DNA from 4 places in the Streptomyces sp. SD15 genome. Region 2 is predicted to be linked to each of the others. Evidence: riboswitches for the same ligand, from Rfam matches in the RefSeq annotation. Region 2 holds a riboswitch; each other region holds the start of a gene.
What was found. Region 2 has a riboswitch for cyclic di-AMP ahead of ACX28W_RS07200 (C40 family peptidase). Riboswitches for the same ligand answer to the same signal wherever they lie in the genome.
Positions count from the first base shown of each region.

Region 1: it holds a riboswitch for cyclic di-AMP, as region 2 does, so the genes downstream of both, ACX28W_RS36780 (C40 family peptidase) here and ACX28W_RS07200 (C40 family peptidase) in region 2, are expected to answer to the same signal.
Region 3: it holds a riboswitch for cyclic di-AMP, as region 2 does, so the genes downstream of both, ACX28W_RS17180 (LysM peptidoglycan-binding domain-containing protein) here and ACX28W_RS07200 (C40 family peptidase) in region 2, are expected to answer to the same signal.
Region 4: it holds a riboswitch for cyclic di-AMP, as region 2 does, so the genes downstream of both, ACX28W_RS13750 (transglycosylase family protein) here and ACX28W_RS07200 (C40 family peptidase) in region 2, are expected to answer to the same signal.

Region 1 is NZ_JBTLMO010000057.1:28,539-36,253, forward strand. It holds gene pcrA (DNA helicase PcrA) at 62-2,572, opposite strand; cyclic di-AMP (ydaO/yuaA leader) riboswitch at 2,917-3,088, shown strand; gene ACX28W_RS36780 (C40 family peptidase) at 3,097-4,281, shown strand; gene ACX28W_RS36785 (tellurite resistance/C4-dicarboxylate transporter family protein) at 4,378-5,397, shown strand; gene ACX28W_RS36790 (C40 family peptidase) at 6,294-7,364, shown strand; gene ACX28W_RS36795 (hypothetical protein) at 7,465-7,715, shown strand, end outside.
Region 2 is NZ_JBTLMO010000005.1:152,390-160,104, forward strand. It holds gene ACX28W_RS07180 (gamma-glutamyltransferase) at 1-63, shown strand, start outside; gene ACX28W_RS07185 (primary-amine oxidase) at 60-2,027, shown strand; gene ACX28W_RS07190 (class I SAM-dependent DNA methyltransferase) at 2,160-2,843, shown strand; gene ACX28W_RS07195 (SpoIIE family protein phosphatase) at 3,148-4,947, shown strand; cyclic di-AMP (ydaO/yuaA leader) riboswitch at 5,149-5,314, shown strand; gene ACX28W_RS07200 (C40 family peptidase) at 5,372-6,685, shown strand; gene ACX28W_RS07205 (SpoIIE family protein phosphatase) at 7,112-7,715, shown strand, end outside.
Region 3 is NZ_JBTLMO010000015.1:89,152-96,866, forward strand. It holds gene ACX28W_RS17165 (polyprenyl synthetase family protein) at 1-655, opposite strand, end outside; gene ACX28W_RS17170 (CocE/NonD family hydrolase) at 1,144-3,285, shown strand; gene ACX28W_RS17175 (hypothetical protein) at 3,297-3,620, shown strand; cyclic di-AMP (ydaO/yuaA leader) riboswitch at 3,931-4,049, shown strand; gene ACX28W_RS17180 (LysM peptidoglycan-binding domain-containing protein) at 4,052-4,741, shown strand; gene ACX28W_RS17185 (HAD family hydrolase) at 4,748-5,614, opposite strand; partial or broken gene ACX28W_RS17190 (NAD(P)/FAD-dependent oxidoreductase) at 6,111-6,389, opposite strand; partial or broken gene ACX28W_RS17195 (ATP-grasp domain-containing protein) at 6,386-6,541, opposite strand; gene fahA (fumarylacetoacetase) at 6,796-7,715, shown strand, end outside.
Region 4 is NZ_JBTLMO010000011.1:142,318-150,032, forward strand. It holds gene ACX28W_RS13725 (NAD(P)/FAD-dependent oxidoreductase) at 1-758, opposite strand, end outside; gene ACX28W_RS13730 (Ppx/GppA phosphatase family protein) at 1,240-2,181, opposite strand; gene ACX28W_RS13735 (DUF501 domain-containing protein) at 2,178-2,789, opposite strand; gene ACX28W_RS13740 (FtsB family cell division protein) at 2,836-3,312, opposite strand; gene eno (phosphopyruvate hydratase) at 3,615-4,901, opposite strand; gene ACX28W_RS13750 (transglycosylase family protein) at 5,223-5,927, opposite strand; cyclic di-AMP (ydaO/yuaA leader) riboswitch at 5,932-6,095, opposite strand; gene ACX28W_RS13755 (transglycosylase family protein) at 6,273-7,283, opposite strand; gene ACX28W_RS13760 (cytochrome P450 family protein) at 7,459-7,715, opposite strand, start outside.

The sequences.
Region 1 (7,715 bases), on a different contig from region 2:
CGCCGGGCCCCGAACCCGACGTAGGCAACGGCCGGGTCCCCACCAGCGAGCCCCCGAGGGGCTACAGCTTCTCCACCGGCGCATACCGCAGCAGCAACCGCTTCGGCTTCGGCTCCCCGAAGTCGATCGTCGCCTCCGCGTTCGCACCCGTGCCCTTCACCCCGACCACGGTGCCGAGGCCGAACTGGTCGTGGGTGACCCGGTCGCCGACCGCCAGTGAGACCACCGGCTTCTCGGAGACCCCGCGGCGCGTCGCGAAGCCGGAGGCACCGGACGCCGCGGACCGCGAGCGCGAGGACGAAAGCGAGGCCGCCACGCCGGAGACGGGACCCGACGACACCGGAGCTGTCGCACCCGTGCGCTTCCACTGCAGGTGCGCGTCCGGGATCTCCTCCAGGAAGCGGGACGGCGGGTTGTACGAGGGCTGGCCCCACGCGCTGCGCAGGGCCGACCGGGTGAGGTACAGCCGCTCCCGCGCGCGCGTGATGCCGACGTACGCGAGGCGCCGCTCCTCCTCCAGCTCCTTGACCTGTCCCAGCGCGCGCATGTGCGGGAAGACGCCGTCTTCCATGCCGGTGAGGAAGACGACCGGGAACTCGAGGCCCTTGGCGGTGTGCAGGGTCATCAAAGTGATGACGCCGTTGCCGTCCTCCTCGTCGGGGATCTGGTCGGAGTCGGCGACGAGGGCGACCCGCTCCAGGAAGTCGGAGAGTCCGCCCGATGCCTGCGCCTCGCCCCCGCCCTCACCCTCGCCGGTCTCCTGCTCGAATTCCAGGGCCACGGCGGCGAGTTCCTGGAGGTTCTCGATGCGTGTCTCGTCCTGCGGGTCGGTCGAGGCCTGCAGCTCGGCGAGATAGCCGGTGCGCTCGAGGACCGCCTCCAGGACGGTCGCCGGGCCCGCTCCGGAGTCGACGATCGTACGGAGGTCCTCCATGAGCGTGTTGAACCGCTTGACCGCGTTGGTCGAGCGCGCCGCCATCCCGTACGCCTCGTCGACGCGGCGCAGCGCCTGCGGGAAGCTGATCCGCTCGCGCTGCGAGAGCGCGTCGATCATCGCTTCCGCCCGCTCACCGATGCCCCGCTTGGGCACGTTGAGAATGCGACGAAGCGGGACCGAGTCCTCGGGGTTGGACAGGACCCTGAGGTACGCGAGGACGTCCCGGACCTCCTTGCGCTCGTAGAAGCGGACTCCGCCGACGACCTTGTAGGGCAGGCCGACGCGGATGAAGACTTCTTCGAAAACACGGGACTGGGCGTTCGTACGGTAGAAGACGGCGACGTCGCCCGCCTTGGCCTCACCCGCGTCGGTGAGACGGTCTATCTCGTCGGCGACGAACTGCGCCTCGTCGTGCTCGGTGTCGGCGACGTACCCGGTGATGTGGGAACCGGCGCCCGCGTTGGTCCACAGGTTCTTGGGGCGGCGTGACTCATTGCGCTCGATGACCGCGTTGGCCGCGCTGAGGATCGTCTGGGTGGAGCGGTAGTTCTGCTCCAGGAGGATCGTCGTCGCGTCCGGGTAGTCCTCCTCGAACTGGAGGATGTTGCGGATGGTCGCGCCGCGGAAGGCGTAGATCGACTGGTCGGCGTCGCCCACGACGCACAGCTCGGCGGGCTCGAGGTCGCCCTCGGCCGGCGGCGCGTCCTCGGGCCGGTCGCCGGTCGCCGGACCGACGAGCTCCCTGACCAGCGCGTACTGCGCGTGGTTGGTGTCCTGGTACTCGTCGACCAGGACGTGGCGGAAGCGGCGGCGGTAGTGCTCGGCGACATCCGGGAAGGCGCGCAGGAGGTTGACCGTCGTCATGATCAGGTCGTCGAAGTCGAGCGCGTTGGCCTCGCGCAGCCGCGACTGGTACATCGCGTACGCCTGGGCGAGGGTCTTCTCGAAGCCGTCGGTGGCCTGGGCGGCGAAGTCCTCCTCGTCGATCAGCTCGTTCTTCAGGTTCGAGATCTTGGCGCTGAACGACTTGGGCGGGAAGCGCTTCGGGTCGAGGTCCAGGTCGCGGCAGACCAGAGCCATCAGGCGCTTGCTGTCGGCGGCGTCGTAGATCGAGAAGGAGGAGGTGAAGCCGAGCCTCTTCGACTCACGGCGCAGGATCCGCACACACGCGCTGTGGAAGGTCATCACCCACATCGCGTTCGCGCGCGGGCCGACGAGGTGCTCGACGCGCTCCTTCATCTCGCCCGCGGCCTTGTTCGTGAAGGTGATCGCGAGGATCTGGCCGGGGTGGACATGGCGCTCGCCCAGCAGATGCGCGATCCGGTGGGTGAGCACACGGGTCTTGCCGGAGCCGGCGCCGGCCACGATGAGCAGCGGGGAGCCGGAGTGCACCACGGCCGCTCGCTGGTTCTCGTTCAGCCCGTCGAGGAGCGCGGCCGGGTCCACGGCGGGGCGCGGGGCGCCGTCGCGGTAGTACGCGTCCCGGTCCGGCGGCACGTCGAACTTGCCGCCGAACAGATCGTCCGGAATCGGCTCCGGTACGTGATCGTCCTCGGGCGGCGGCGGGGGCTCTCCCTCATGGCCCCGCGAGGGCTTGAGGTCCGCCAGGAAGCTGTCATCAAAGAGGCTGCTCATCGCTCTCCGAGTCTAGGCCGCCCCACTGACACCCCGCCGCCACCCCGCGAACTCGACCGGATTCCGTGACCCGGGACGGGCAGACCACCCCGTCGCCGTCCCAGTCGCCGCCCCATCACCCTCCAGAATCGCTCCATTACGGTCGGCAATCCGCCAGTAATGAATGGACAGAAAGCGAAAAACCACCAGTTATCCCCCCAGGATTTCCCGCGCACAACAACGCCACCGAATAAGGTCACGAAAATGTATCGGGCATATCGCACATCAAACTTCACAGAAGCCACACGCATTGGCTAGCGTGCCGGGCAGGCCGCTCGACACTCACCGGCGAACGTCGCCGGGCCGTGCGGCCTCCGCCGAGTCCGGTGCGCCGTAAGGCAGTCGGAGCCGGGGACCCAACCGACCTTGGGGTGAATCGGTCCAACTGTCCTGGGGGACAAGGACCGTAGGGCAAACCTTCCGGAAGTACCCGCCCGAACCCGACAGCTAACTCGGTAGGCGGATCACGGAAGGAGTCGCCTCTCTTGGCGTCGCAACACAAGAGGAGTTCCAGGGGCGCGCGGGTAGCGGGCATACGGACTCCCGCCCTCGCCACGGCGGCCCTCACCTCCATGGCCCTGCTCTCCCAGACGGCCAACGCCGCGCCCTCGGCGGAGCCCAAGCCGAGCATCGAAGAGGTCGAGAAGAAGGTCAACGACCTCTACCACCAGGCCGAGACGGCCACCGAGAAGTACAACGCGACCAGGGAGAAGACCGCCAAGCAGCGGAAGCGCGTCGACGCCCTCCTCGACGACGTGGCCCAGCGCACCGAGAGTCTCAACACCGCACGTGAGGAGCTGGGTTCGTTCGCCGCGGCCCAGTACCGCACCGGCGCCACCACCCCCGACACCGCGACCCTTCTGCTGGCCGACGACCCGCAGGACTACTTCGACCAGACCCAGTTGATGAGCCGTCTCACCACCCGCCAGAAGGCGGCCGTCGACGACTACATCACCGAGCAGGCCGACACCACGAAGAAGCGCGCGGAGGCCTCCCAGAGCCTGCAGACGCTCACCACCTCCGAGAACGCGCTGCAGACGTCCAAGACGGAGGTGCAGCGCAAGCTCACCGAGGCGCGCGAACTGCTCTCGAAGCTGACCGCCGAGGAGAAGGCGCGACTCGCGGCGATCGAGAAGGAGAAGCAGGAAGAGGCCGATCGCAAGGCGGCGGAGCTGGCGCAGCAGCAGGCCGCCGCGGAGGCGGAGGAGAAGGCGCGCCAGGAGGCGGCGGCCCAGCAGGAGACGGACTCGTCGTCCGCGACCACGGGAAGCTCCAGCTCCTCCGGGACCTCGGCCACCGACGCCTCGTACACCGCCAAGGCCGACAAGGCCATCGCCTTCGCCCGCGCCCAGATCGGTAAGCCGTACGTCTGGGGCGCGACCGGGCCCGGCTCGTACGACTGCTCCGGTCTCACCCAGGCCGCCTGGAAGGCCGCCGGCGTCACCCTCCCGCGCACCACCTGGGACCAGGTCACGGCGGGCACGACGGTCGCCCTCTCCGACATCAAACCCGGTGACCTCGTCTTCTTCTACGACGACATCAGCCACGTCGGCCTCTACGTCGGCAACGGCATGATGATCCACGCCCCCAAGCCGGGTACGTACGTCCGCGAGGAGTCGATCTTCTACGCCGGCGAGTCGATCATCCACAGCGTGGTGCGTCCGGCGTAACGCCTTGGCCGCGGGGCACGCGCGCGTGAGACTCGTCGAGCTCCACGCGCGCGTGCCCCGCGGGCAACCGGTCCAAAGTTCCTTAGCATCAGGCCCATGCCAGCCACCTCCCCGCCCCGCACCCGGTGGGCCCGACTTCGCGCCTGGTGGGCGCGGCGTCCACCGAGCGACGGAGCCGCCGTCATGGCCACCGGCATCATCTCGGTCGGGCTGTATGAGACCGGCCACGAGACCCTGTCCCGTATCGCGCTGGTCCTGACGGCCGTCGCCTGGCTCGGGCTCGCCGCCGACTTCGTCGTACGGCTGCTGCGGGAGCGGGTGCGGTGGGTGGCGGAGGCCGGCACGCCGGGTGCGCTCACCGCGGTCGCGGCGACCACCGTGCTCGGCACCCGGCTCACCACACTGGGCCGGCAGGAAGTGGCCGAGGCCCTGCTCGCCCTCTCGGCCGTGCTCTGGCCGGGGCTGCTCTTCCTGGTCGTACGGCGCTTCAGGCCCCGTATGCCCGGTGCCGTGTTCCTCGGGTGTGTGGCCACGCAGGGGCTCGCGGTGCTGGGCGCGGTGCTCGCCCCGGTCACACACGCGGACTGGCTCGCGCACACGGCGCTGGTGCTGTTCTGGCTGGGGATCGTGCTGTATGTGGTGGCGCTGCTCTGCTTCGACTTCCGGGAGATCGCCGTGGGGACCGGGGACCACTGGATCGCGGGCGGAGCGCTCGCCATCTCGGCGCTGGCCGGGTCGAAGCTGATCGCCGCGCACCATGTGAACGCCTACCTGTGGAACGACGACGACAGCGGTGTGCTGCGCGCCGTGACCCTCGCCCTGGCCGTGCTCTCCCTCGGCTGGTACGGCGTCCTGGTCCTCGCGGAGCTGGGGTGGCCGCGCCCGCGCTACGACGTGCGGCGCTGGGCGACGGTCTTCCCGATGGGGATGACTGCGGCAGCGGCCCTGTCGGTCGCGGCCGCCGCCGACGTCCCGTGGCTCAGGGGGACCGGGCAGGTACTGCTGTGGATCGCGGTCGCGGCCTGGCTGGCCATCGCGGCGGGAGCCGTCGCGTCCGCGGCAGGCGGCGGATCCTCGAGATGGATGAGTACGTCCATGAAACCGGAGCGTCGCTGATGAGCTGAGGTTCCCTGGGCGATCCTGGGTTTTCCTGGATGCCGGGAAGCGGTCCGTCGTGCCGGGCGGGGTGTGGACGCCTGCCGGTGGACCGTGGGCCGTCGCCGCCGGGTGCGGTGCGGGTGCTCATCGTGTGCGGTACCTGCCGCCTGTGGCGCTGCCGGCTGCGGCGATTCGGAGGCTGCGGTATCCGCCCCGCCGGACGCTTTCCGCTCCGGTGTGGACCCGGGCGGGGCGGGGACCCCGCGTCGCTTTCCTGGGCACGGGGCGGATTCTCAAGGAGACCGGAATCGTGATTGCTGCTCCCACCGGCCTCGCAGTGGCACGCACGTTACCGGGCCCACCATCACGCTCCTGCACCTCACAGACGCACCGTCACTGGAAAGTGCCACAAAAACCTGATCGCACCACATTGAGCACCACCCCGTGATACCCAGTCGCACCAAGGATGCACAGGCCATCAGGAGCACTGCGCACGACCCTAATCGGCGCTACCCATCCTCCTTGTCACCGGCCCACCCCATGTAGACCCCTAGCACCCGGGAACCCACGGTCGTCCCGGAACCACCCCATCGGTCATCACGCTGTGCGAAGTCGCCCGCGCCGGGCCGGGATCACGGCCTGATGCGGTCAGCCGGCGATCCAGTCACGCCAGTTCCGTACATGGTGTTACCAAGGCATCACTCTCAGGTTTAGCGTCCTCCACCAGGTGACCGGCTCCCCACCGCCGCCCGGGCCAGGGGCGGCAGCCGGACACCACCGCCGAGAAGGTCCGGCGGCGGCCCGCTCCCCCTGTGTAGGCCGCCGCCGGACGCGTAAGGGCTGACCGCGCTCGTCCTGGCGGTCGTCTCGCCTCGGCGGTCGTACGGAAGCCCCCGGGAAGGATGTGGGCCCTAGTGGCAGCGCACCGCAAGCCCAGACAGAGTTCGCTCGGCGGGAACACGGCCCGCACGGCCGTGACCATCGCCCTCGCGGGAGCGGCGACGGCGACCGGCTTCGAGGGGACGGGGCACGCGGAGCCGCAACTGTCCCCGGCGCAGGTGAAGGCCAAGGTCGACAAGTTGTACGAGGAGGCGGAGATAGCCACCGAGAAGTACAACGGCGCCAAGGAGAAGGCCGACACGGCGGGGCGGCGGCTGAGGTCGCTGCAGGACGAGGCGGCGCGCAAGGCGGACCGGCTCAACTCGGCGCGGGAATCGCTGGGTGCGATCGCCACGGCGCAGTATCGCAGCGGGGGCCTCGACCCCGCGCTGCAACTCGCGCTCTCCGACGACCCCGACCAGTACCTCGAAGGGGCCGCGTACGCCGAGCGGGCCGGAAGCCGGCAGTCGCAGGCGGTGGGCCGCGTACGCAAGCAGCTGCGGGAGATCGAACAGCTGCGCGGGGCCGCACATGTCGAGCTGACCTCGCTCAAGTCGCGCCAGGCGGAACTGAAGCGGACCAAGCAGACCATCACCGGGAAGCTGGACGCGGCGCGGCGGCTGCTGTCGCAACTCACCGACGAGCAGCGCACGCGGCTTGGAGGCACCGGAGCGGCCGGGTACGCGGGGCAGCACGCCTCGCGCTCCGCCGCACGGGACCTGGGCCCCATGCCGTCCGGCTCCGCAGCGGCCCCCACCTCCCGTGCGGCGGCGGCCGTCTCGTACGCCTACGGGAAGCTCGGCAGCCCCTACGTCTGGGGCGCCACCGGACCCGACGCCTTCGACTGCTCGGGGCTGTCCCAGGCCGCGTACCGCGCCGCGGGCATCTCGCTGCCGCGCACGACGTACGCCCAGATCAACGCCGGCCCCCGGGTCTCACGTTCCGAACTCCTCCCCGGTGACCTGGTGTTCTTCTACTCGGGCATCAGCCATGTGGGGATCTACGTCGGTGACGGCATGATGATCCACGCCCCGAATCCGTCGGCGCCCGTACGAGTGGCGCCGGTCGACGAGATGCCGTTCGCGGGGGCCACTCGGGTGGCGTGAGGGCATGAGGGCGCGCGGCCGAAACCGACAGGGCGTGATGGGGCAGGCGGGCGGATCGCGGTAGCGTCGGCCGTCCCGTCCGGCCGTTCGAGAGGTTCTGATGCCCTCCTCCCTGTTGCCGCCGCCCCCGCCGCCCGCGCACATCAGGACCTGGCCGGACCGGGCGGCGCTGCTGGCCGACCGGGGACGGGCGCTGGAGGAGCTGCGGAGACGGAGTCTCGGGGTGCACCGGGTGCTGCTGCTCTGGCTGCTGGCGCTCGCGGCGATCGTCGGCTGGGCCCTGCTGGTGCTGCCGCTGCAACAGTTCGAGCAGCACGACCCCACCGGATTCATCCTGGGTCCGCTCTTCGC
Region 2 (7,715 bases):
ACCGTGCTGTGCGGCCCTGCCGCCCCCGCAACAAGCCCCGCCACGGAAGGGAACCCCGTATGAGCACCCTCGCCCCCGAACCTGTACCGGTCGCCGCACCGCACCCGCTGGACCCGCTCACCGCCGCTGAACTTGCCCTAGCCGTCGAGGTGTTGAGGTCCGACACCCGGGTCGCCGAGGACGCGCGCTTCTGGGGCGTGGCCCTGGACGAGGACCACGCGCGCCGTGCGGCCCCCGGCGAAGCCCGGCGCGCCCGCGCGGTCGTGATCTGCCCCTCGGCCCGCATCGCCTACGAAGTCGATCTCGAACTCGGCGACAAGCCGCGGAGCACCGCCTGGCGGGAGCTGGACGTGCGCAGCCCGGGCTGTTCCTCCGAGGAGGCCCGGCAGGCCGCGGCCGCCTGCCGGGCGGACCCGCGCTTCCGGGAGGCGCTGGCGCTGCGCGGCATCCACGACGTGTCGCTGGTGATGGTGGACCCGGAGTCGATCGGCGGCTTCGAACCGCCCGCGTACGCGGGCCGCCGACTGACCTGGGGCAGCGTCTGGCACCGCACGTCCGAGGACGACAACGGCTACGCGCGCCCGGTGCAGGGCGTGGTGCCGATCATCGACATGGAGTCCATGGAGATCCTGCACATCGAGGACCACGGCGTGGTCCCGCTGTCGGAGGAGTCCGGGGTGTTCGCCGCCGGGGTGGTGCCCGAGCGGCCGGGCCTGAAGCCGCTGGAGGTCGTCCAGGCGGACGGTCCCAGCTTCACCGTCACCGGTCAGCGGATCGACTGGCAGGGCTGGTCGGTACGGGTCGGCTTCAGCCACCGCGAGGGCCTGGTGCTGCACGACCTGACCTTCGACGCGGCCGGGAAGGGCCCGCGCCAGGTGCTCCGGCGTGCGGCCGTCAACGAGATGTACGTCCCCTACTTCGACACCGCCTCCACGCAGTACCGCAAGAACTTCTTCGACTGGGGCGAGTACGGCGCGGGCCCGCTCACCAACTCGCTGGCCCTCGGCTGCGATTGCCTGGGCGTCATCCAGTACTTCGACGCGGCGGTGCTCGGCGGCGACGGCGTGCCCCGCCTCATCCCCAACGCCGTATGCGTGCACGAGGAGGACGACGGCATCCTGTGGAAGCACCACGACGGCCGTACCGGCCGCACGGAGGTGCGCCGCTCCCGCCGACTGATCATCTCGGCGTTCGCCACCGTCGCCAACTACGACTACGGCTTCTACTGGTCGCTGTACCAGGACGGTTCGGTGATGCTGGAGATCAAGATGACCGGCATCCTGTCCGCCACGGGTGTGGCGGAGGGCGAGGAGACCCCGTACGCACGGCGGGTCGCCCCGAACGTCGCGGTCACCAACCACCAGCACTTCTTCGCCGTCCGCCTCGACATGGCGGTGGACGGCCCCCGCAACCGCCTGGTCGAGGTGACCGCCGAGCACGAGACCGACCCGGACCTCGACCCGTACGGCAACGCCGCCCGAACCGTGCTGCGTCCGATCCTCAGCGAGGCGGAGGGCGGTCGGCGCACCGATCCCTCCCGTGCCCTGCACTGGCGGGTGGAGAGCACCGAGGCCGTCAACCGGATGGGTGAACCGACCGCGTACCGCGTGCACTTGGAGAACACCGCGGTGCTGCCGGTGCGGGAGGACAGCGTGTGCGCCCGCCGCGCCCCGTTCGTGGGGCGGCAGTTGTGGGCGACGGCCTACGACCCGGACCGGCGTTTCGTCGCCGGCGAGTACCCCAACCAGGCCGAGCCGGGCGCGGACGGGGTGCACAAGTGGCAGCAGGAGGACCGCTCCCTGGACGGCACGGACCTGGTGTTGTGGGCCACGGTCGGCTCCCACCACTTTCCGCGCCCCGAGGAATGGCCGGTCATGCCGGTGGCCCGGGCCCGGCTGCGGCTGGAACCCGACGGGTTCTTCGACCGCAACCCGGCCCTCGACGTCCCCGCACCTGTCTCGTGCCATACGCCACGCACCACGCCCACCGCCCAGGACCCTGCGACTCCGGACCACTGCTGCGGATGAACAAAGGGAAAGTCCTTGCCTACGCACTGTGCGCGGCTGGCTATCATCCGTGCTGATTCAACTAGGGACGACCTCCACAATCATTCATCCGAGTGTGAAATACTCCAATATGCCCAATGAAAGGTTACTTTCATGAGCAATAGGGACAATGGGCCGGATTATTACGCGAGTATACGACTTGACCGCACAGGTCAGGCCGAGGCCTTCGACGCCATCGGCGACCACTACGACGAGGCCTTCCCGCACAAGGAGGGTCAGGTTTCCGCCGGCGAATGGCTGATCGGCTCCCTGCAGGCAGACGCCCGCGTGCTGGACCTCGGCTGCGGCACCGGAGTGCCGACCGCACGCCAGCTGACGGACGCCGGCTTCGAGGTCGTGGGCATCGACCTGTCCGGCGGGATGGTGGGACTCGCCCAGGAACACGTCCCCGGTGCGACGTTCCACCGGCTGGATCTCGCGGACCTGCGACCGGGCGGCCCTCGCGACCTGGGCCGCTTCGACGCCGTCGCGGCCTTCTTCTCCCTCCTGATGCTGCCGCGCGCGGAGATCCCCCTCGCGCTGCTGACGGTCCGCCACCTTCTGGTACCCGGAGGCCTGTTCATCCTCTCGATGGTGGAAGCCGATGTGGACGACTTCTCGATCCCGTTCCTCGGCAACACGATCCGGGTCTCCGGTTACCTGAAGGAGGACCTGCGCGAGGTCATCGAGACCGGAGGCTTCGAGATCGTCAAGGAGTCCTCCTACACCTTCGCCCCGGCGGTCACCGACGTCCCGCCCGAGGAACAGGTCTTCCTCTGCTGCAGGAGGCGCGACTGAGAACGCACGATGCGACACCATGGGCCCGCGGCACCCACTCGACGGGACGAAACGCGTGACGAAGCACCACACCCCCCATGGAGACCCCGCCGAGGCCGCCCGGCGATCGGACGGCCCGGCGAGTGGGACGAGGCCTGTCGCACCCGCCGCACCCATGGGCTCGTGGGACGCTCGTACGCCTCAGACACCCCAGCCGCCTCCACCGCCCGGCCCTCGTGCCGGGTACCGGGCCACGCAGCCAAAAACCCCGCAACCAAAAGCCAGGCAGCCACATGCCGGGCAGCCACATGCCGGGCAGCCAAAGATGGCGCGCATCTCCCCCTCCTCTTCCGACACCGGGCGACGCGTGCCAGGCACCGAAGCTCCGGATCCGCACCCTTCGCAGGGCGCGGTGTCGGTCAGTACCGGCTCGCAGACCGACCGGCTTCGGTATCTCGACGTGGCAACTCGGCGGATCGCCCGCGGGATGGATCTGGACGAGACTCTCCGGGAACTGCGCCGGGCGGCCGTCCCCACGTTCGCGGACGCGATATTCATCCATCTGCGGGACCCGTTGCCGGTGGGGGACGAGAAGTCGGCCGCACCCGTCGTCCTCCAGCTGCACAGCATCGACCGGGCGCCCGCGACTCCGGACGCAGAGCGGTCCGTGAGGCCTGCGCCGAAGATCCTCCCCCAGCCCTCGGGTGTGGCCGAGTGCGTGCGTCCGACGGTCACCGGACGACTCGCACAGCTGCTGCTGGCCGGAGGGCCGGCGTTCGGCGACGTACCGGGGATCGCGTCGGCGGTGGCCGAGCTGCTAGGGCCCGTGGCGAGTACGCCCGGAACGCTCCCGCCGGGCCGCAGGCTGATCATCGCCCCGCTGCACGGCCGCCACCACGCCATGGGCATCGTCGTTCTCCTGCGCCGGCCGGAGCGCGCCGCCTTCACCGGTGACGACCTGCTCGTCGCCTCCCAGCTCGCGACGCATACCGCTCTCGGCGTCCAAAAGGCGGTGATGTACGGACACGAGGCCGCCGTGGCGGACACGCTGCAGCGCACCATGCTCCCGTCGTCGCTGCCCGAGCCCACCGGCGTCCGACTGGCCAGTCGTTATCTGCCGGCCTCGAAGACCGCGCAGGTCGGCGGCGACTGGTACGACGCGATCCCCCTGCCCGGCAATCGCATCGCCCTGATCGTCGGCGATGTCATGGGCCATTCCATGACCTCCGCCGCGATCATGGGCCAGCTGCGCACCATCGTGCAGACCCTCGCCGGGCTCGACCTGCCTCCGGACGAGGTCCTGCACCACCTCGACGAGCAGGCCCAGCGTCTTGGCGGCGACCACATGGCGACCTGCCTCTACGCGATCTACGACCCGATATCGCGGCGACTGCTCTTGGCGAACGCCGGCCACCCGCCCGCGATACTCCTGCACCCGGACGGCCGCGCGGAGGTACTGCACGTCCCGCCGGGCGCTCCGATCGGCGTCGGCGGCGTCGTCTTTGAATCGGTGGAGATGCCCGCGCCCACCGGAGCGACCCTCCTGCTGTACACCGACGGCCTCGTCGAGTCCCATGAAACAGACGTGGGTACAGGCGTCGCGGCTCTGCGCACCCACCTCCAAGGCACAGCCCACAGGCTCGTCACCTCCTCACTGGAACCGCTGTGCGACCAAGTGCTGGACACCTTGGGCCCGGGTGTCCGGGACGACGACATCGCGCTGCTCATCGCGCGATTCGAGGGCTTCCCCGCGGACAGCGTGGGGTACTGGTTCCTGGCCCCCCACCCGCTGACCGCGGGACAGGCACGGCGGTTGACCCGCAGGGCACTGCGCCGCTGGGGCCTGGAATCCTTGCTCGATTCGACGGAACTCATGGTCAGCGAGATCGTGACGAACGCCGTGCGCTTCGCCTCCCGGCCCATCGCCCTGCGGCTGCTCCGCTCGGACGTGGTCCGCTGCGAGGTGACCGACGACTCGCCCCAGGTGCCCCGGATGCGGCACGCCGAGCCAGGCGACGAGGGCGGCCGCGGCCTGTTCCTGGTCAATCAACTCGCGTGGCGCTGGGGAGCTACGAGACTGAGCACGGGCAAGGTCGTCTGGTTCGAGCAGCAGATCCCGAGGTGACCTGCCCCACTCGCCGGTGCGGCCTTGGGAGCGGGGTCGAGGAGTCGCCGGCCGGGGCGCGGACACCCTCTCCTCATGCCCAATTCACCAGGTCGGAAATGCATATGGGACATTTCACGCTTCAACCTTCACGTGAGGCACACAAGTTGGCTAGATTGGCAGGCAGGCCGCACGACTCCCTCCGGCGAACCTCGCCGGGTTGTGCGACCTCCGCCGAGTCCGCTGCACCCCAAAACAGCCGGAGACCCAACCGACCTTGGGGTGAATCGGCCCAACTGCCCACCAGGGCACGGGCCGTAGGGCATACCTTCCGAACCGTTCGCCCGAACCAGACAGCCAACTCGGTAGGCGGAGCACGGAAGGAGTACGTCCCCCCATGGCGCCGGAACGCACCCCGCGTCCTGGAGGCATGAGCCTCCCTGGCATGCGCGACTCCGCCCTCCCGGCCGCGGCCCTCACCTCTGAGGCCCAGGCTGCCCGGACCGCCGGCGCCACGCCGTCGGCAGGGAACGACGAGCCGAGCCGCGAAGAGGTCCAGCAGCGGATCAACAGCCTCTACAACCGGGCCGAGACCGCCACCGGGACCTACAACGCGACCCGCGCCACGACCACCGGATCACGCCAACGCGGCAATCCGGCACCCGGCAACGGGCGCCCGCGCACCGATCCCGCCCTCGACAACAACGTAGCCAAGCGGTGGTTCGACGTGGGGCGCGCGCGGCTGGGCCCGACCGTGCCGGCCCGGCTGCCGGCCGACAGAATGCCGAACCGTGCGGCCGACGCGCGGCCCACGGGCCCTGCGGGGCGTCCGCAGGACGAACTCACCGGCCGTGGACGGGAAGTGTCCGGCCCGCGCGTCCCGGAGTTGACCGCCGGGCCCGCAGCCGGGGTGCCCACCGGCCCCGTGGCGGAGTTGACCGCCGGGCCCATGGCCGCGCTGCCGGTCGCGCGGGAGGCACGCCAGGAGGAGGCCTCAAAGGCCCTGCCCGCGTTGGCCATCGAGCCTCCGCACACCTCGTTGAGGACGTCCAAGGAACAGATCCAGCAAAAGCTCGCCACGGCCCGTGAACTGCTGTCCAAGCACGCCGCACAGCACAGTGCGCAGCTCCCGGCGATCGAGCCCCGGGCCGAGGACACCTGGCGCACCTCCGAAGAACAGGCTCCCCGCCAAGCCGGTGAGGCGTGGCTGTGGCAGCAACCGGCCGGCCTCGGCGCCGACATGACCGTCGACACGGCCAGTACAACCGTCGACACGGCCTATACAAGCGTCGACACGGCCTATACAAGCGTCGACGCGGCCTTTACAAGCGTCGTCGCAGGCCATTCAACCGGCGCCGCAGCTTTCATCAGCACCGGCAGCGGGTCGGAGTCGGGATACGGCAGGAAGGCCGCGGAGGCACTCGCCTTTGCCCGTGGACAGATCGGCAGACCGTGCGTCTGGGGCGCGACCGGACCGGACTCGTACGACTGCTCCGGTCTCACCCAGTCCGCCTGGAAGGCCGCCGGGGTCGCACTCCCCCGTACCGTGCACGATCAGTCGACCGCCGGCACAGCGGTCGCCCTCGCCGACATGCAGCCCGGCGACCTGATCTTCTTCTCCGGCGATGTCGGCCACGTCGGCCTGTACACCGGCAACAGCATGATGATCCACGCGCCGAGCCCAGGGGCGTACATACGCGAGGAGTCGATCTTCTACGCCGGATCGTCGGCGATCCACAGTGCCGTACGGCCGGCGTGAAGCCCGGCCGGCCACGAGCGCGAAGTAGTCCTTGAACATCCAGAACGAGGCGCCGTTGACGTGGCCGCACCAGGGCGCGGATATGGGCAGCACCGGTCGGCACTGGGTCTGGCGTGACGCCGAGGGTCAGGCCGCCGGTGCGCCGCGGTCCGCTCGGACGCGGGCGGGCACCGCGACTCAGTAACAAGCAAGCCCCGCCTCCGGAGTACCGGAGGCGGGGCTGTATGGAGCGCCGGGCAGGCCTTGCACCTGCATCTCCCCGCAGGAAGCGGGACGTCTTTCCTTGGACCACCAACGCCAGGCTGACCACCGGAGTTCCGGCGGGCCGTTCAACAAGATCGATCATAGCCCAGCCGCGGCGAGGCCGGCTACATACATCCCCACCGTCACATCACTAGGATTTTCCGCTCTCGGTATATTGATCTCATGAATCCGCGGATGGCCCTTCTCCGTGCGATCGACGACGACGTGGCGGTGACCGAGGCGCTCCGTCTCGCTCTGGAACAGGTCGTGGCCGAGCTCGGCGGGGTCGGCGGCATGGTTCATGTGGGCGGGCCCGAGGGCCTGCGCGGGCTGCACCTGCTCGCGAGCAGCGGACTGCCCCCGACGATGACCGAGCCCTGGGAGCGCGTCCCGGACGACGGAAGCCTGCCACCGGTCCGCGCCGTACGCGAGGAAAGGAGCGTCTGGCTGGCCGCGGCCCCGCAGGCAAAACCGGCCCCCGGGACGACCACGGGCACGGACCCGGCCGACAGCGTCGCCACCGTCCCGCTGCCCGGCCCCGACAGACCACTGGGCGCACTCACCGTCCTGACCGAGGCCCGCCGCGCCCCCGAACCCGACCAGTGGGCCTTCCTGAACGCCGTCGCCGCCTGGATCGCCGTACGACTGGGCCGCCCCCTCCTGCCCAAGGAGCCACCACCTCGGGAACTGCGGCCCGGACCGCTTCTGCAACAGGCGCTGGAGGCCGTACGCGTCGGATCCTGGGAGTGGACCATGGCCACCGACGAGGTGGACCTGGACGAGGCGG
Region 3 (7,715 bases), on a different contig from region 2:
CGAGCTGGAAGGCGACACCGAGCCGCTCCCCGTACTGCGTCAGCACGTCGACGACCGTCTCGTCGGCCCCCGACATCATCGCGCCGAACCGGCATGCGACGGCGACCAGCGACCCGGTCTTGCCGCTGAGCACGTCGAGGTAGTGCTCGACCGGATCGCGGCCGTCGCGCGGCCCCGCCGTCTCCAGGATCTGCCCGGTGACCAGCCGCTCGAACGCCTCGGCCTGGATGCGGACGGCCTCGGGCCCGAGGTCGGCCAGGGTGTGCGACGCGCGCGCGAAGAGGAAGTCGCCGGTGAGGACGGCCACCGAGTTGCCCCAGCGGTTGTTCGCACTGGGCACTCCGCGCCGCGCGTCCGCCTCGTCCATGACGTCGTCGTGGTACAGCGTGGCGAGATGAGTCAGCTCGACGACCACGGCCGAGGGCACGACACCCGGCGCGTACGGATCCCCGAACTGCGCGGCGAGCATCACGAGCAGCGGGCGAAACCGCTTCCCCCCGGCCCGCAGGAGATGCTGCGCGGCCTCCGTGATGAAGGGGACCTCGCTCTTGGTGACTTCGAGCAGGCCCTCCTCCACAGCCGTCAACCCGGCCTGGATATCGGCTTCGAGAGCCTGGTCCCGCACGCTCAGCCCGAACGGCCCGACGACGGTCACGAGAGGTTCTCCTGTCTGCTGACGATCACATGGCGAACTCGGTCGATCATTCGGTCGATGACACGGTTTGTCGATGTGTCGCTGCCATCACTCAAGTCAGCGTATCCGGTCACGTTTCGATCACCACGAGCGCCCACCGTCCCCACTGTCGACTTCCTCCCGACTTCCCCCTCGCTTGCCACCCGATGCCCCCCGAGCGGCAGACAGCCCCACGCCGAGCAACGGATTGCGCCGCGCCAGGGCGACATCGAGGCATGAGCGGTATGTCCTTGATCTGCTGGTATGAATCGATATATCCGGATCGAATGGAGCCATACGAACACGAGGCACAGGGACACGAGGCATAGGAACACGGTGACGCTTCAGGGCGCAGTCGCGTAGGGAACGCTCGTCCATATGGCCCCAGTCTCGGGCTTCCCTCACCTTCCGGCCGCACCACACCGCGCACCCCGTCCACCGAGGTCACCCACTCCCCCGAGGTCACCCCGATGAACCCGCTGAACCCGCACATCCGTACGTCCTTCCCGTACGAGACGACTCACGAGGACCTCTGGATCCCACTCCCGGACGGCACCCGTCTGTACGCACGCGTATGGCGCCCGATGACCGACGAGCCCGTACCCGCCCTCCTCGAATACCTCCCGTTCCGCCTCACCGACTGGACCGCACCCCGCGACTGGCAGCGCCACCCCTGGTACGCGGGCCACGGCTACGCGTCCGTCCGCGTGGACGTCCGTGGCCACGGCAACTCGGAGGGCATGCCGACGGACGAGTACGCGCAGATCGAGCCGGCCGACGGGGTGGACGTGGTCGACTGGCTGGCCGCCCAGCCCTGGTGCAGCGGCAGTGTGGGCATGTTCGGCATCTCCTGGGGCGGCTCCATCTCCCTCCAGATCGCGGCCCGCGCGCCCGAGTCGCTCAAGGCGATCGTCACGGTCGGCTCGACGGACGATCGCTATGACAACGACGTGCACTACATGGGAGGTTCCGTCCTCGCCGTCGACACGCACGCGTGGGCGGCCACGATGCTCGCGTTCGTCGCCCGACCGCCGGACCCGGTGCACATTGGCCGGGTGATGTGGCGCGACATGTGGGTGAAGCGGCTGAAGGCGGTGGACCCGTACGTTCACACCTGGCTGGCCCACCAGACCCGCGACGCGTACTGGCGCCACGGCAGTGTCCGCGAGGACTACGGCGCGATCCGGGCGGCTGTCCTCGCGGTGGGCGGCTGGCACGACCCGTACCGCGACACGGTGCTGCGGCTGATCGAGAACCTCCCGCCGGACCGCGTACGCGGCCTGATCGGCCCCTGGTGCCACGAGTACCCGGACAGGGGTCTCCCGCCGGGTCCGGCGATCGGCTTCCTGCAGGAAACGCTGCGATGGTGGGACCACTGGCTCAAGACGCCCGGCTCGCCCCCGGACCCGTCCACCGACTCGTCCACCGGCCCGTCCACCGGCCCGTCCACCGACTCGTCCACCGGCCCGAGCACCGGCCCGAGCGTGATGTCAGAACCACTCCTGCGCTCCTACGTCATGGACGCGCACGCCCCTGCCACGACCTACCCCGCCCTCCCCGGCCGCTGGGTGGGCGACGCCGCCTGGCCCTCTCCCTCCGTGACCCCGATCTCGTACCCACTCCAGGGAGCACCGGTACTGGTGCGCTCCCCCCAGCACACCGGTGTGGACGCGGGCCGCTTCTCCCCCTTCGGCAACGACGCCGACCTGCCGCCCAATCAGCGGGAGGAGGACGCGAGATCCGCGTGCTTCGAGTTCGAGGCCCCGGAGGAGACCTGGATCCTGGGCTGCCCGAGGCTCCGTCTGCGTCTGACATCCCACTCACCCCTGGGCCAGGTGATCGCCCGGGTCTGCGACGTGGCTCCCGACGGCGCCTCGACCCTGGTGACCCGGGGTGCACTGAACCTGTCCGCGCGCCATGGCCGTGACCAGGCAGTTTCCTGGAAACCGGGCTCTACGGAGGATGTGGTTTTCGACCTGACCGGTATCGGCTACGCGTTCCCGCCGGGGCACCGCATCCGTCTCTCCGTCTCCTCGGCGTACTGGCCGTGGATCTGGCCCCAGCCGGGCTCGGAGGCGGGCTTCACCCTGGACCCGAACGGGAGTTCCCTCGAACTTCCCGTACGCGCACGCGAGTCGGACCCCTCGATCGCCTTCGAGGAGCCCGAGCAGTCCGAACCCCTCGGGGTGGCCTCCCCGACCACCTTCGACGAACCCCGCCCGGAACGTGTCGTCGTACGCGACGTGGCGAAGGGCGAGTGGCGCCTGGAGGTCGACCCCCGCCACGGAGGTACCCGCGTCTACCCGGACGGCCTCGAATGCACGGAGGACGCACGGGAGATGTACACGATCCAGGAGGTCGACCCACTGAGCGCCCGCGCGCGCTCGGACTGGTCGATCCGCCTCCACCGCCCGGACCTGGCATGGAACGCGACAGTCGAGGCGCACTCCGAAATCACCTGCGACGCCGAGGACTTCATCACGTCGAACGAACTGATCTGCAAGGACGGCAACGAGGTGGTCTTCCATAGGACGTGGGAGAGGAGATTCCCCCGCACGGCGGCCGTCGCCGACGCAGCACCCCACTGGAGTCCCGGCGGCGCGATGGGGTAGCTCTGAGGACCGTGGCACGGACCGAAGAATTCCTCATGTACCTCGACGAGGGGATGCTCGCGTACTTCCGCGAGATGGCCCACGAGATGGTGACGCGCTTCGGGATCGCGCGGGCGGAAGCGGTCGCGAGAATCAACAGGGCTTACAGCGGCCGGGAGTTCGCCCGCTACCCCGACCTGATGTGCCACGAACTCCCCGAATACTGGGCCTACGGCCTGTACTTCAAGCCCAACGCGTGCCGGCTCCCGGACGACGACCCGGACACAGACCTGTCGATGCGGGAGGTGCGGCCGGCCCCACCCGACGGCTCTGCCGCTTGGACGCGCGAAGCGTAATGCCCGAGTTGCTCCCATTGCCGCTTTACTCATGCTTGGTCGCGTGAAATGAGTCACGCCCGAACGCGCGAGAACCCTTCCCGCCGCTCAGCTATTCCCCCTTTGCGGAAAGCAAGTTGAGCGTCACGTTCCGGAATAATCGGGCAATTCATCCCTCGCGTTGACCAGGAGAAAGCGATCTACACCGGGAAATCAGGCCTTGTTTCCGACATGTGCTCTCGCATACGTTCACGTCGATCCGGACGGACCACCCAATCCTGCCGCCGTCCGGAATCCCCACCCACCCGCACGCACGGCAGGAGCGGGGGACCCAAGCACATCGCCGATCCGGACTCCGGAGCGGCTAGGGGTGAAGCCGCACCCAATCGCGGCCGGGCACCTCCCGCCCGAACCCGACAGCTCACCTCGCAGGCGCCCGAGAGGAATTCACCATGGCCGCACGTCAGCACCGCCACCCCAGGACCAGCACCCTCACCCGCGGTTTCATCGCCGCGGCAACGGGCGGAGCCGCCCTCGTTCTCCCGATCCTGGGCGCGACCGGCGCACAGGCCGCCCCCGCCGGCGCCACCCCTCAGGTCCAGCTCATCACGTACAAGGTGGTCGCGGGTGACACCCTGGGCACGATCGCCGCGAAGTACCCCAAGAGCGGTGGCTGGAAGAAGCTGTACGAGGCCAACAGCGCGGTCATCGGCGCCGACCCGACCACGCTCCGCCCGGGCCTCACGCTGACGGTGGGCACGAAGACCGTCAAAGCCGCCACCAAGGCGACCACGGCCGCCCCCGCCTCGGCGAAGACCTACACCAACAACCTCGACGGCTGGATCAAGCAGTCGCTGGACATCATGGCCAAATCCGGCATACCGGGCACCTATAACGGTATCTACCGCAACGTCATGCGCGAGTCCTCCGGAAACCCCCTGGCCATCAACAACTGGGACTCCAATGCCGCGGCCGGCATCCCCTCCAAGGGCCTCCTCCAGGTCATCGACCCGACGTTCAAGGCCTACCACGTGCCCGGCACGTCGATGGACCCCTACGACCCGGTCGCGAACATCACGGCGGCCTGCAACTACGCGGCGGCGAAGTACGGCTCGATCGACAACGTCAACGGGCCCTACTGAACGACGTCAAACGGGGCCCACCGACCGCGGAACCACCGCACTGGAGACACCGCCCCGGAAACAACCGCTCCGGAACAACCGCTCCAGCACCACCGCGATCCCATCCTCCTCGTTCGACAGGGTCACCTCGTCGGCCACCGCCTTCAGTTCCGGGTGGGCGTTGGCCATGGCGACCCCATGGGCGGCCCAGTCGAACATGGGGATGTCGTTGGGCATGTCACCGAAGGCGATGGTCGCGTCGGGGCTCAGCCCCAGGTGCTCGGCGGCGAGAGCCAGACCCGTCGCCTTGGTCACGCCGCATGGCTGGAGTTCGACGGTGCCGGGGCCCGACATGGTGACGGTGGCCAAGGATCCCACCGCGCCGCGGGCCGCCGAGGCCAACTCGTCGTCGGACAGCGAGGGGTGACGGAGCAGCACCTTGCTGATCGGCTCTGTCCAGAGGTCGTCACGGCGGCCCACCCGTACCGCGGGAAGGGTCGGATGCGGCATGACGTACCCCGGCTCGATGAGCGTCAGTCCGTCCACGCCGTCCTGGTCCACCGCCGCGTAGAGCAGCCCGACCTCCGCCTCGATCTTGCCCAGCGCCGTCTCCGCGAGCTCCCGGTCCAGGGTCACCGACCACAGCAGGCGGGCCGCCCCCGCGTCGTACAACTGCGCTCCCTGTCCGCACACCGCCAGCCCCGCACCGCCGAGTTCGTCGAGGAGCGGTCGCACTCTCGGCGCCGGGCGCCCGGTCACGACCAGGTGCCTGGCGCCCGCTTCGACCGCCCTCGCCAACGCGGCCCGGGACCGGTCGGAGAGGGTGTCGTCGCCGCGGAGCAGCGTTCCGTCCAGGTCAGTGGCGATAAGTGAATATGCAGTCGGAGCGGCCATGATCCGAAGAATACGGATCGATCGACTCATCGGCCCGGCGTGAACCGGACGACGTCCGGTATCCCGTCAGCAACGCCGTTCACCGTACGGGGTGTACGAGGTCCTGTTCCGCCCGCACGGTCATGCGGGGCGAGGACCCTGGCGTGACACCCCACTGGCCGGTGGCATGTCGACGAGGAGCGGCCCGCACCCCAACTCGTCACTCTCCGTCGGCCGGCACGCGCCTGATCTCCGGATTCATGTGACGGAGCGTGGCTACCCTGCCCGGCCCTGATGGCATTCGGACACGTGCGTACGGTGACCGCCCTTGGGTGTACAGGGCGGTTCCGCTGTGTGTGGAAGGTGAGCGCGGCGGTCGGGATGGTCCAGGACAGCGCGAACGAATCCGAGTGGGATGTCACTCCGGAGGATGACGCGACTGCGACGTCTGTGACCGCCGACAGCCAACTCGAGCCCTGACGCGAGGGGTTGAGCCGCTCTCGCCCGTACGGTCACCTCACCCGTGCGCCGCCACCACATGCTTGGCCACCCGCGGCGAAGCGAACTCCGTGCCGCACACGAACCGCATCACCGGCCCGTACGAAGCCGCCGCCGGCAACCCCGTGAAGTACAGCCCGGGAACGGAGGACCGATACCCGGCGCCGAGCTTCGGCGTGCCGCGGCTCACCGCCAGCTCCGTACGCAACTCGTGGCCCAGGAAGTCCATCGCGGCGATGTCGACACGGTAGCCGGTTGCGGATATGACGTGGTCGGCGGAGAGCTCCTCGGTCCGGCCGCCGTCGGCGTGTAACGGTCCTCGGCAATCGCATACATCGGTATGCCGAGGCGGCCCAGACTTCGGATGGCGCCCACTCCGCCGTGGTGCAGCGGATAGTCGCCGAACTTCACGATCAGGCCCGGTACGTCCTGGTCAGCGTCGACCGGCACGCCTCTGGCGCTCCTGGCCACGGGTCCCCCCACGTGCCCCCCTACGGACCGGACCCACCCCGTCCGTGTCCCCAAAGGACGCTAAGCCGGAATTGCCGCGTCCAACAAGGTGCCCGATTCGGACATTGCGAACTCTTCAGGCACTGCCACAGCACAGCCACTCCCCCGTAACGTGTGCCGCGACCACATGGAACACGTTGAACACGCGGAACGCATGAATACCGTGGCGAACACGAAAGTGAGGCGACACCCCGATGCCCCCCTTCGATGTCCCCGAGGGCGACCCCTTCGGTCCGCACAATCTTCCGTACGGCGTTTTCAGCCGGGCGGACCCGTCCGAGCGGAGCATCGGCGTCCGGCTCGGCGACCACGTGCTCGACGCAGGCGCAGCGGCTCGGGCGCTCGGCTCCCCCTATGCCGACCTGCTCGCGCGGTCGACCTTGAACCCGCTGCTTGCGGCGGGCCGCACGGCCTGGTCCGACGTACGCCGCGCGCTCACGGCATGGGTGACGGTGCCGGCCCACCGAGAGACCGTCGAGCCTCTCCTCCACCCCCTCGCGGAGGTGACGCTGCACCTCCCCTTCGAAGTCGCGGACTACGTCGACTTCTACTCCTCCGAGAACCACGCCCGTAACGTCGGACAGATCTTCCGCCCCGACGCCGCGGACTCCCTCACCCCCAACTGGAAACACCTCCCCATCGGCTACCACGGCCGGTCCGGCACAGTCGTGGTGTCGGGCACGGATGTCGTACGTCCGTCGGGCCAGCGCAAGGCCGTCTCCGCCACCACCCCCGTCTTCGGGCCCTCCACCCGGCTGGACATCGAGGCGGAGGTCGGCTTCGTCGTCGGCGCCCCGTCGAGCCTGGGCACCCCCGTCCCCCTCTCCTCCTTCCGCGACCACGTCTTCGGCCTCTGCCTCCTCAACGACTGGTCGGCGCGCGACATCCAAGCCTGGGAGTACGTCCCTCTCGGCCCCTTCCTCGGCAAGTCCTTCGCCACATCGGTGTCGGCGTGGATCACCCCCCTCGACGCCCTGGACAGCGCCCGGATCACACCCCCGCCGCGCACGCACCCCCTCCTCCCCTACCTTCACGACTCCGACGACGAGCCCGGCGGCTATGACCTGCGCATTTCCGTAGCCCTCAACGGCCACGTCATCTCCGAGCCGCCCTT
Region 4 (7,715 bases), on a different contig from region 2:
TTCAGGACGACATGGCCGTCGACGCACGAGTCCATGGAGGTGGAGAGGTAGATCTCCACACCGCGGCTCTCCAGGTGCTCCTTGCCGTACTGGCCGAGCTTGGGGCCGACCTCGGGGAGGATCTTGTCCGCGGCGTCGACGAGGATGAAACGCATGTCCTCGCGGGACACGTTGTTGTAGTACTTCGACGCGTCGCGGGCCATGTCCTCGACCTCACCGATGGTCTCCGCACCCGCGAAGCCACCGCCGACGAAGACGAAGGTGAGCGCCTTGCGCCGCACCTCTTCATCGGTCGTCGAGTCAGCCTTGTCCAGCTGCTCCAGCACATGGTTGCGCAGGCCGATGGCCTCCTCGATGCCCTTCATGCCGATGCCCTGCTCGGCGAGGCCGGGGATCGGGAAGGTGCGGGAGACCGCGCCCATCGCGATGACGAGGTAGTCGAAAGGCAGCTCGTACGCCTCACCCACGAGGGGGGCGATCGTGGCGACCTTGCGGTCCTGGTCGATGGTGGTGACCCGGCCGGTGAGAACCTCCGCCTTGGGCAGCACGCGTCGCAGTGGGACGACGACATGCCGCGGGGAGATGCTGCCGGCGGCGGCTTCGGGGAGGAAGGGCTGGTAGGTCATGTACGACCGGGGGTCGACAACCGTGACGGTCGCCTCTCCGTAGCGCATCTTCTTGAGAATGCGCCGAGCTGCGTACAGGCCTACGTACCCACCGCCTACTACGAGGATCCTGGGACGCTCCGTGGTGCTCATGCCATCGAGTATCCACCCGCCCCTGGGGGGGCGCTCGTGCGCCCCTTCACAAGCTTGGGTGAGGCCTCTGCTACACTGCGCGGCTCACGTGACGGAGGTCATGGCGGTACGCGGGAACCACCGTGTAATGCGGACCGTTGTCAACACCCCGTGAGCTGCCGCTCCGCGTGCCCGAGTGGGTCGAACAGGCCTCCTGTTTCATCCGCCGGAAACATGCCCGGAACGCTCCGTTGAGCAGCCTCCCGGGCCTGGTGAGCCCCCTAGGGGGACCCGGGCGGCCCTATCGTCGCCCAACAGGGCCGATTTCCTTGTGAACTACTTCACGAAGTTTTCTGGCGGCGTGTCGCCGAGAGAACCCGAATGGCCTCTGATCGCGCTCATACGTTATCCGAACTGCTCAGGAGAGGCTGTCGACGGGTCGTAAAGATCTCAACACACCGCCGCTTCCGTCGCTCTGAGGTCGCACGACGGCGGCCCCGACTCACGCCACGGACCAGGCGATCCCGTCCAGAATGTCGTGCTCGCTGACCACGACCTCCGCCGCGCCGATCCGCTCCATGATCGAGAGCAGTACGAGCGCACCGGCGGCGATGACGTCGACGCGCCCCGGGTGCATCGAGGGGACCGCGGCGCGTTCGGCATGGGTGGAGGCGAGCAGCCACTCCGTGATCTCGCGGACGCGGTCGTAGGAGATCCGGGAGTGGTGGATGGCTGCCGAGTCGTACTCGGGAAGGTTCTGCGCGATGGCCGAGACCGTGGTGACCGAACCCGCGAGACCGACCAGAGTGTGGGCCTCGCGCAGCGGGACGGTCCGCTCCGCGAGGTCCAGCGCGGCCTCGATGTCGGCGCGGATCGCGTCGATCTGAGCGGGGGTCGGCGGGTCGGTGACCACGCCCTCGTGGACGAGGTGGCGCTCGGTCATCCGTACGCAGCCGATGTCCACGGAGCGGGCGGCGCGTACGTGGTCGTCGCCCACGACGAGTTCGGTCGAGCCGCCCCCGATGTCCACGACCAGATAGGGCTTGGCGAGGTCGTCCCGCCCCGCCAGCTCCTTGGTCGCCCCCGTGAAGGAGAACTCGGCCTCCTGGTCCCCGGAGATGACCTCGGGCTCGACCCCGAGGATGTCCAGGACTCCTCGTACGAACTCGTCCCGGTTCTCGGCGTCGCGGGACGCCGAGGTCGCCACGAACCGGAGCCTCTCGGCGCCGTGTTCCTTGACGATCGCCGCGTACTCGCGGCAGGCCGCGAAGGTCCGTTCCAGGGCCTCGGGTGCGAGTCGGCCGGTGCGGTCGACGCCCTGGCCGAGCCGGACGATCGTCATCCGGCGGTCCAGTTCGACGAGTTCCCCTGTGTCCGGGTGGGCGTCGGCGACGAGGAGGCGAATGGAGTTCGTACCGCAGTCGATGGCGGCGACGCGTGTCACTTCTCGTCCTCCCCGTCCGTGTCGTCCGTGTCGTCCGTGTCGAAGAAGCCGCCTCCGTTGGCGCCGAGCTTCTGGATGTCCTCCTGGGTCGAGGTGGACGGCACCACGCACGCCCCCTTGCGCCACCACTCCGGCAGCATCGCGATCGCCTCGTCGCCCAGCGGGTTCACCCCCGGACCCGCGGCCAGGGAGTGCGCCACCAGCACGTGCAGGCACTTCACCCGGTCCGGCATGCCGCCGGCGCTCGGGAAGCCCTCCAGGACCTCCATGGCATCGCGACGGGCGATGTAGTCCTCGTGGGCGGCGCGATAGGCGGCGGCCAGCTCGGGGTCGGTCGCCAGCCGGTCCGTCATCTCCTTCATGACGCCGTTGGCCTCGAGCGTGCCGATCGCCGAGGCGGCGCGCGGGCACGTCAGGTAGTACGTCGTCGGGAACGGCGTCCCGTCGGGGAGCCGGGGCGCCGTCTCCACCACGTCCGGCTGCCCGCAGGGACAGCGGTGCGCGATCGCGCGCAGTCCGCGCGGCGGCCGGCCGAGCTGCTGCTTGAAGGCCTCGACATCCGCGTCGGTCGGCTCGGTGCGCGGGGTGGGCGGCGGGGGCGTTTCCATGCCTGTGCTCAAGTCTCTTTCTTCGTCACTTCGTCACTTCGACGGTTCACCGGTCGGAGCGGTCGGACTTGTCGACGCCGTCCCAGACGTTGGCGTACCAGGGCCGGGCTGCCGCCCCCTGGTTCGTCCGCGACTGCTTCGCCGCGTCCGGGTCGATCACGACGTATCCGGTCTCGCCCGGCATCACATAATGCAGCCGCTCCCGGATCTGCTGCTCCGCGTACGCGTCGTCCTGCCAGCGTGCCTTGAGGTCGCGCAACTGCTCGACCCGCGCCCGGGCCTGCTCCCGCTGCCGCTCCAGGTCGGCGATCTCGGCGCGCTGGGACACGTACTGCCTTATCGGGTACGCGAGCGCCACGATCAGGGAACAGATGACGAGGGCGAGGAGCGCGGCCCGCCCGGTCAGCCGGGAACGGCGGGCCTGGCGCTTGGTCTGGGAGCGGTAGACCCGGGCGGCCGTCTGCTCGCCGAGCAGCCGCAGCCTGGTCGCGGTGGAGAACCGGTCCCGGTCCTTCACGGCCATGAGTCCCGCCTCCCCGATACCTGTACCCACCTGGACGTGCGTACGTCCCCGCACACGGTACGGGACCGAGTACGGGGACGTACGTACGACGCTTCCTACGGCTGCAACGCTCAGCCCTTGCTGTGCCCATGGTCCGCAAAGCGGAACTGCGGGAACGCTCAGCCCTTGCTGTGCCCATGGTCCGCAAAGCGGAACTGCGGGAACGCTCAGCCCTTGCTGTGCCCATGGTCCGCAAAGCGGAACTGCGGGAACGCTCAGCCCTTGCTGTGCCCATGGTCCGCAAAGCGGAACTGCGGGAACGCTCAGCCCTTGAAGCGCGGGAACGCGCTGCGACCCGCGTACACCGCCGCGTCGTCGAGGATCTCCTCGATGCGCAGCAGCTGGTTGTACTTGGCGACGCGGTCCGAGCGGGCCGGGGCGCCGGTCTTGATCTGGCCGCAGTTCACGGCGACGGCGAGGTCGGCGATGGTGACGTCCTCGGTCTCGCCGGAGCGGTGGGACATCATGCACTTGAAGCCGTTGCGCTGGGCCATCTCCACGGCGTCCAGCGTCTCGGTCAGCGAGCCGATCTGGTTCACCTTGACGAGCAGGGCGTTCGCGGAGCCCTCCTCGATGCCGCGGGCCAGACGCTCCGGGTTGGTGACGAAGAGGTCGTCGCCGACGATCTGGACCTTGTCGCCCAGCTTCTCGGTGATGACGTTCCAGCCGGCCCAGTCGTCCTCGTACAGCGGGTCCTCGATGGAGACCAGCGGGTACGCGGAGACGAGCTCCTCGTAGTACTCGGTCATCTCGGCGGCCGAGCGGGACTTGCCCTCGAACTCGTACTTGCCGTCCTTGTAGAACTCGGACGCGGCGACGTCGAGCGCGAGCGCGATCTGCTCGCCGGGGATGTAACCGGCCTGCTTGATGGCCTCGAGGATGAGGTCGAGCGCGGCGCGGTTGGACTCCAGGTTCGGGGCGAAGCCGCCCTCGTCACCGAGGCCGGTGGACAGGCCCTTGGTCTTCAGCACCTTCTTGAGGGTGTGGTAGACCTCGGCGCCCCAGCGCAGGGCCTCGGAGAAGGACTCCGCGCCGATCGGGGCGATCATGAACTCCTGGATGTCGACGTTCGAGTCGGCGTGCGACCCGCCGTTCAGGATGTTCATCATCGGAACGGGCAGCAGGTGCGCGTTCGGGCCGCCCAGGTAGCGGAAGAGGGGGAGGTCGGACGCCTCGGAGGCGGCGTGCGCGACGGCGAGCGAGACGCCGAGGATGGCGTTGGCGCCGAGGGAGCCCTTGTTGTCGGTGGCGTCCAGGTCGAACATCGCCTGGTCGATCAGGCGCTGCTCGGTGGCGTCGTAGCCGACGAGCTCCGGGCCGATCTGCTCGATGACCGCGAGGACGGCCTTCTCGACACCCTTGCCCTGGTAACGGTTGGGGTCACCGTCACGGAGCTCGATGGCCTCGAAGGCGCCGGTGGAGGCGCCGGACGGAACGGCGGCACGACCCGTGCTGCCGTCGTCGAGGCCAACCTCGACCTCGACCGTGGGGTTGCCTCGGGAGTCCAGGATTTCCCGGGCTACGACGACGTCGATGGACGGCACGAGCATCTCCTTCTGGGATGTGACGCGGGTACGCGGGGCCGCGAGGCCCGCACGGCGCGGAGCCTCGTTCGGCTACGCGAGATGAGCCTAACCGGCCCGGAGGGATCGGCCAGCCGGTCGACCACCTCTTGGGCAGAACTGAGGGTAAACATTGTTCCCCGGGGGAACAAAAAGCCCCGCTCCGGCGCGTACGGGGGAACACGCGCCGGAGCGGGGAGCCCGGGGGGACGGGGGGACCCTCATCGGGGTCTCCAGTGTGGAGACCCCTCTTATGAGGGGGCTGTCATTCAGCTGAGGGCAGCCGAGGTCACCCCCGGCCGGCCGAGGTCAGCTGAGGTGAAGCTGCTGACCCGGGTAGATGAAGTCCGCGTCGTCGACGATGTCCTTGTTCAGCTTGAACAGCTGCTGCCAGCCACCCTTGACGTTCTTCTTCTCGGCGATCGTGCTGAGGGAGTCACCCGCGACGACCTTGTACTCGCCGTCGCCCTTCGCGACCTTCTCGCCGGTCGGGGTGGAGACGGTCTTTTCGGCGGCCGGGCGCTCCGCCGAACGGGAGGCGGGCTGCTCCGTCGTACGGGTGGTGCTCGTGCCGGTGCTCGCGCTCTGCGTGTCGGCCGAGGACGCGGTGGAGGGCGCGCTGCTGCTCGTACCGCCGCTGTACGGGGTGCTGGACAGGCCCGTGCCACAGGTCGGCCAGGCGCCCTTGCCCTGCCCGGCGAGGACCTTCTCGCCGATGGCGATCTGCTGGGACTTGGAGGCCTGGTCGGCGGTGGACGCGTAGGCGGTGCCACCGTACGCGGCCCAGGTGGAGGCCGAGAACTGCAGGCCGCCGTAGTAGCCGTTGCCGGTGTTGATGGACCAGTTGCCGCCGGCCTCGCACTGGGCGACGGCGTCCCACTCGGAGTCGGTGGCGGCGGAGGCGTTGCCGGCCGCCATCAGCGGGGCGGCGATGGCCACACCGGTGACACCGGCGAGCGTGGCGATACGGGTCGCCTTGGACGGGCGGCGGTGCTTGCCCTTGCTGAGCAGCATGGAGTGATCCCCTCACCGACGCCTGCGAGGTGAGCTGTCGGGTTCGGGCGGGTGAGTGCCCGGCCGCGCGCTCTCGGCGCACGTCTTCACCCCAAGCCACTCCCGGTCAACTACCGGGCGTGGCACTTACCTTGGGTCCCCCGCTCCTGCCTACGGCGCTTGACGCGTCGACTGTTCCCGTACGGCCGCTGGCAGGATTCGGCGTTGCGATCGTCGGGGCCCGCTGTGGCGAGCGGTGATGACCGTAGGCAGGTAATCGGCGGAATTTCAAAGACGATCAGGGCTTCTGAGACTCATGTCTCAGTCTCACCAAACCGGACATTCCACGTCGAACCATGACGTGAACTACCGCTGCTTTTCGCCCGATTCAGCACTAACTGCAAGGCTCTGACCGGGGAGGATGAGGTCCGGATCGGCGCCGACCGTCCCCTCGTTCGCGGCGTACAGCTCCGACCATCCGCCTTCGAGGTCAAGGGAGTCGGCGATGGTCCAGAGATTGTCGCCGACGCGGACGACGTACGAGCCGTCGACGACGTCTCGGGATGCGCCGGAGTCGCGGGAGGCATGCCGGCCGGAGGAGTCGCCGGTACGTCCGTCCACCGAACTGCCGGTCGCACTACCGCTCGTGTCCTCGTCGGCACTGCCGCCGCGGTGGCGCCCGGCGCCGGTCGTCGCACCCTCGGACGTACTCGACGAGTCGTCACTCTGACCCGACTTGTCCGACTCGTCACTCTTCGCCGTGGCTGTGGAGGGGCTGTTGGAATGCTGAGAGTCGGAGTCACCCTCGGTGCCGGACGACGTGGCGGCCTTCGTCGTGTTCCCGGCCGCACCCGAGGGCGAGTCGGACGAAGTCGAGCCCGACGACGGCGAGTCGGACGAGTCGGACGAATCAGAAGAATCGGATGAATTCGACGATCCGGATGAGCTGGACGAGCCGGACGCGTCGTCCACCACACCCGTGTCGACCTCGAACTCGGCCGAGTTCGCACTGAGCCCGGAGAGCGGTCCGCAGGTGGGCCAGGCCACGAGGCCCTTGTCGTCAAGAAGCCGTTCGGCGAGGGCTATCTGCTGCGAGCGGCTGGCCTGGTCGGCGCTGGGCGCGTAGGTGAGGCCGCCGTACTTCTCCCAGTTCTCCTGGGTCACTTGCAGGCCGCCGTAGTACCCGTTGCCGTTGTCGGCGCTCCACTCGCCGCCGCTCTCGCACTCCGCGACCCGGTCCCATGTGGTGCCGTCGGCCGCACTCGCACCGGTGGCACCGAGCAACGGGATGGCGATGGCCGATCCGGTCACTCCTGCCGCGACGATGAGGGCCGGAGCCTGACGGGGGCGACGATGGCGGCCGTTCCCGGAGAGCATGCGGAAGCCTTTCGCGTGACAGCAGATGACTGCGCGACGTATGAGCCGCGTTGACGAGTGAACGTATCCGCACCCGAACACTTGTCACAAGTCGATGCAGCGCAGATCACGTGAAGATCACAGAGTTGAGCGTCCGTCACCTTTTCGTGACCGGATGATCGTGATCCCGACATGCCTACGGACCCGGTGTGAACTCCACCGGAAGCGTGCGCAATCCCCGCATAATGAGACCGCCACGCCAGCGCAAATCGGCTGAATCCCCCGCGAGTTGGAGGTCGGGGAGGCGGGTGAGGAGAGTGGCGAGCGCGGTCTGCCCCTCCAGTCGGGCGAGGGGAGCGCCGAGGCAGTAGTGGATGCCGTGGCCGTAGCCGAGGTGTTGGTTGTCACGGCGGGAGAGGTCGAGCGCGTCCGGCCGGTCGAACCGTTCAGGGT